Regions from separate parts of the Pseudoramibacter faecis genome, predicted to be linked through region 2. Evidence: riboswitches for the same ligand, from Rfam matches in the RefSeq annotation. Region 2 holds a riboswitch; the other holds the start of a gene.
What was found. Region 2 has a riboswitch for FMN ahead of ribD (bifunctional diaminohydroxyphosphoribosylaminopyrimidine deaminase/5-amino-6-(5-phosphoribosylamino)uracil reductase RibD). Riboswitches for the same ligand answer to the same signal wherever they lie in the genome.
Positions count from the first base shown of each region.

Region 1 (2,198 bases), 440 kb from region 2:
GACGTGGAACCGCACTATCAGCTCATCGTGCGGCGTGAAGGCGCTCTCGACACGCTGGAGATCAAGGTGGAACTCAAAGAAGACACCGATATCAACTCCGTTACCGAGTTGGAGGCCATGAAGGCGAAGATCGCCGACCGGGTGAAGTCCATCATCCAGATCAAGTCCAAGATTACGCTGGTGGAGCCCAAGAGCATCGCGCGCAGCGAGGGCAAGGCTAAGCGCGTCATCGATCTGCGCAAAATCTGAGGAGGTGTCAAAATGATCAGACAAGTTTCGGTTTTTATGGAAAATCAGGCCGGCCAGCTCGGCAAGGTGCTGCGGGTTTTGGCCCGGGCCGAGGTGAACATCCGCTCGCTGACCATCGCGGAAACCTTGGATTACGGGATTCTGCGGTTGATTTTGCAGGATACCGACGCGGGCCTCGCGTCGCTGAAGCGCGCCGGCATCCTGGCCAACGTGACCCGGGTGCTCGCGGCGGAAGTGCCCGACAGCCCCGGCGGCATGAGCGCCATCGTCGACGTGCTGGCGGAGGCCGGCATCGGCATCGCCTATGCGTATTCGTTTTTGCCGAAGAACACCAAGAACGCGGTGATCGTGCTCAAGGTGATGGATGCCGACAACGACGCCGCGGCCAAGGTGCTCGCCGAGGCGCCGGGCATCATCCTGCTCGAAAAGGACGAACTGCTCGATCGCTGACGCGCAGACGCGCAGCGCGGTGTTGACAAAAGCCTTGAAAATGACTATACTGAAACCAATCAAATATCAGTCTGTTTCAGGGCGGGGTGCGATTCCCCACCGGCAGTGATGCGAAAGCGAGTCTGCGCGCCGGGGCTTCGGCTCCCAGCTGATTCGGTGTGAATCCGAAACCGACGGTATAGTCCGGATGAAAGAAACGGTGCACGACCTTGTTTCCCATGCCCTGGTTTTTGCCGGGGCTTTTTTGTGAGCGGGTTTTTCTGCGCTTCGAGACAGACAACAGGAGGATCCAATGACAGCCCAAAGTCGCAAAACAAATTTTTTGGTTAAAATGGCCATTCTCGCCGCCATGTCGGTGCTTTTGGTCTACCTGATTCACTTCCCGATCATTCCGGCGGCGCCCTTTCTGGAATACGATCCGGCGGATATTCCCATTCTCATCGGGACCTTTATGTTCGGGCCACTGGGCGGACTCATCATCACGGCGGTGGCCTGTGTGGTGCAGGGATTAACCGTGTCGGCGTCCAGCGGGATCATCGGCATCCTGATGCACTTTTTCGCCACGGGCAGCTTTGTGATCGTGGCCGGCCTGATTTACAGCCGTTTCCACACCCGCCGGGGGGCCGTCGCCGCGCTGCTTGCCGGCATCATGACGATGACGGCGGTGATGTGCGCCTGGAATTTGATCATGACGCCGATCTTCATGGGGACGCCCCGGGCGGCGGTGGCGGCCATGCTGGTGCCGGTCATCATTCCCTTCAATTTAATCAAGGCGGGAATCAATGCGATCGTGACCTTTGCGGTGTACAAATCCGTGTCCCGTTTTGCCGATGCGGATTTTAACCGCAAGAAAAACCAGAAAGCGAAAGCTTGAAGGGCCGGGCTTCAAGTGAGCCGCTTCCGAAGCGCTCGGAGGCGGTTTTTTTATGCCCCGTTTTCGGGCGGCCGCGGGACAGATCAAGGGGCGCGGCGGCTTTTTTGAAAATTTGGGTTGGCAAAAGCGGGAATCATCGATAAACTGGAGGCATGACAAAAATATCAATTGAGGAACGAGGTTGAACATGACGGAAAATAAACGATGGACGGACGTGATCCGCGCGCGCAAGAGCGTGCGCACCTTTGACGGGAGGGATTTGAGCCCGGCACATCGGGCGGAGCTCGAACGCGCTATGGCCGGGACGCCCCGGCTGCTGACGACTCCGGTGACCTTTCGATGGCTTGATGCCGAGTCCGACAGGCTGAGCAGCCCGGTGATTGCGGGAGCCAGGACCTATCTGGCCGGCAAGGTCAAAACGCAGCCCCTCGCGGCGGCGGCCTATGGCTACAGCTTTGAGCATCTGCTTTTGAGCGCGGTGGCGCTGGGGCTGGGCACGGTGTGGATCGCGGGCACCCTCGATCGGCCGGCTTTCGAGGCGGCCATGGCGCTTCAGGGCGACGAGATGATGCCGGCGGCGAGCCCGGTGGGCTATGCGGCCAAGCGCTCGATCCGGGAGCGGGCC
Region 1 covers NZ_JAYFFI010000001.1:453,457-455,654, reverse strand. Annotated here, with positions in the region: gene V3C63_RS02225 (phenylacetate--CoA ligase family protein) at 1-249, shown strand, start outside; gene V3C63_RS02220 (ACT domain-containing protein) at 262-699, shown strand; FMN riboswitch at 768-902, shown strand; gene V3C63_RS02215 (ECF transporter S component) at 992-1,573, shown strand; gene V3C63_RS02210 (nitroreductase family protein) at 1,761-2,198, shown strand, end outside.
Region 1: another riboswitch for FMN. It lies ahead of V3C63_RS02215 (ECF transporter S component); the one in region 2 lies ahead of ribD (bifunctional diaminohydroxyphosphoribosylaminopyrimidine deaminase/5-amino-6-(5-phosphoribosylamino)uracil reductase RibD).

Region 2 (2,198 bases):
TGCGGTTTAACGTCTCCGACATCACATCTGCGGCGAACGAATGACCGTCCATCCGCGTCACCGTCAGACAGACGCCGCTCGTCATAATGCTGTCGCCCACTGCCGTTCCCTCCAGCACCGTCTGGCAATCGACGGTTAAAATGCAGGATTTCGCCCCCGGCTGAATCCGGCTGATCCTGCCTACTTCTTCCACAAGTCCGGTAAACATGACTTTGCCTCTTTTCTATATTTGCTGATGCTTCACGGGATAACCTGATACCCAAAGATCGTCGCCGCAGCAGCCGGTCGTAACCGATGTCAAGGCGATGGCATCCGCCATGCGCGGGATGCCGGCACCTCCTATCGGCGAAGGCGCTTCCGCACCGCCGACCAGCTTCGGCGCGATAAACGCCACGACTTTATTCACCACGCCGGCTTCAAAAGCCGCCGCATTGAGTGTCGCGCCGCCTTCGAGCAGCACGCTGTCGATTTCCCGCCGTCCCAAAAGGCGCATCAGCACATTCAAATCCACACGAGCGCTGTCGCCGGCCGGCAAAACCGTCACGCCGGCCGCCTGCAGCGCCGTTGCTTTTGCCGATGCCGCCGCTGTTTTTGTGCAGGCCACAATCATCGGGATATCGCCGGCCGTCTTAACCAAGCGGCTGTCAAGCGGTATTCGCAGTCTTGAATCACAGACGATGCGCACCGGATCGACGCCGACCTCAATGCGGCAGTTGAGCATGGGATCGTCGGCGAGCACGGTGCCGATGCCCACCATGATGCCCGAATACTGTTTGCGCATGCGCTGGACCTGAACGCGGGAGGCTTCTCCGCTGATCCACTTCGCATCCCCGGAGGCACAGGCGATTTTGCCGTCGAGGGTCATCGCGTATTTACTGACCACAAAGGGCATCCGCGTTGTCATATAGTGATAAAAGACTTCGTTGAGTCTTCGGCATTTTATTTCGAGAATCCCGGTGATCACCTCGATGCCTGCGGCTTCCAAAATTTTCACGCCCCTGCCGGCCACTTTGGGATTCACATCCAGCGAGCCGACAAACACCCGGCCGATGCCCCGCTCAATGATGATCTCTGTGCAGGGTGGCGTCTTGCCATAATGGCAGCAGGGCTCCAGCGTCACATAAAGATCGGCGCCCGTTAAATCCTTATCGCAGTGCATCAGCGCATTGCGCTCTGCATGATAACCCCCGGCGTGCTCATGGTAGCCCTCCGCGACGACCACACCGTTTTGAACCACCACGCACCCCACCATCGGGTTTGGCGAGGTGTGCCCCATTCCCTGCCTGGCTAAAGCCAGCGCGCGATGCATAAACGCTTCGGCCTGCGCTTTTTCCGCTTCTATGTTTTTCCACTCCACTGATGTCAATGCATTGTCGCTCCTTTCTCAAATCCGTCAATGCCACCGTCTTCCGATATAGGATTTTTTGCAAAGAAAAACACCCCGCATCTTAACAGGGTGTTTCGTTTGAATTAAAAAATAATCATCTTCTTCCATCCGGACTATAACCGTCGGTACCGGAATCACACCGGTTCATGCCTCTCGGCTCGCGGACTTTAACCGCCGATTGGGAATTGCACCCCACCCTGAAGATACGATCTGCCCTTCCGGGCATCATTGTTATTACGATAACAAGCATAACGCAAAGGCCATACCGTGTCAATAGTTTCAGTTGAATTATTTTAACGCCCGCAAAGAAAACCTAACGGATCTTGAGCATATTCTTTGTCGATGCAAACGCATAAACCCCATCTAAATAGCCGATCAAAAAATCCTTGGCTAAACTGGGACTTAGAATATTTTCTCTGGCCTCAGTGATAGAAAACCAATCGTAATCGTCAATTTCCCAATTCGGCCGGGGCTTTTCACCACCGACTACCACCGTAAAGTTGAGCATCAGCGTATTGGTCGGTTCAAAAAAATGACTGTGATTAAAGCGCAACTCTTTAACCTCAAGCCCCATCTCTTCCATCACCTCCCGCCGGACCGTGACTTCAACATCCTCGCCCCGGGAAACGTAACCCGCCACCAATATATAAGCATCCCGTCCGTATTGTTTGATCAAAAGCACCTGATCTTTATGTTCGTTGAGCACGATCATGCTGACTGCCGTATTAAACACCGGAAAACGGAAATCCTGACATTGGGGACAATAAGGAACAATTCCTTCCCCCTTTAGATAACGATGCATCAATTTTGT
Region 2 covers NZ_JAYFFI010000001.1:9,571-11,768, forward strand. Annotated here, with positions in the region: gene V3C63_RS00050 (riboflavin synthase) at 1-208, opposite strand, end outside; gene ribD (bifunctional diaminohydroxyphosphoribosylaminopyrimidine deaminase/5-amino-6-(5-phosphoribosylamino)uracil reductase RibD) at 224-1,357, opposite strand; FMN riboswitch at 1,480-1,596, opposite strand; gene V3C63_RS00060 (NAD(+) diphosphatase) at 1,701-2,198, opposite strand, start outside.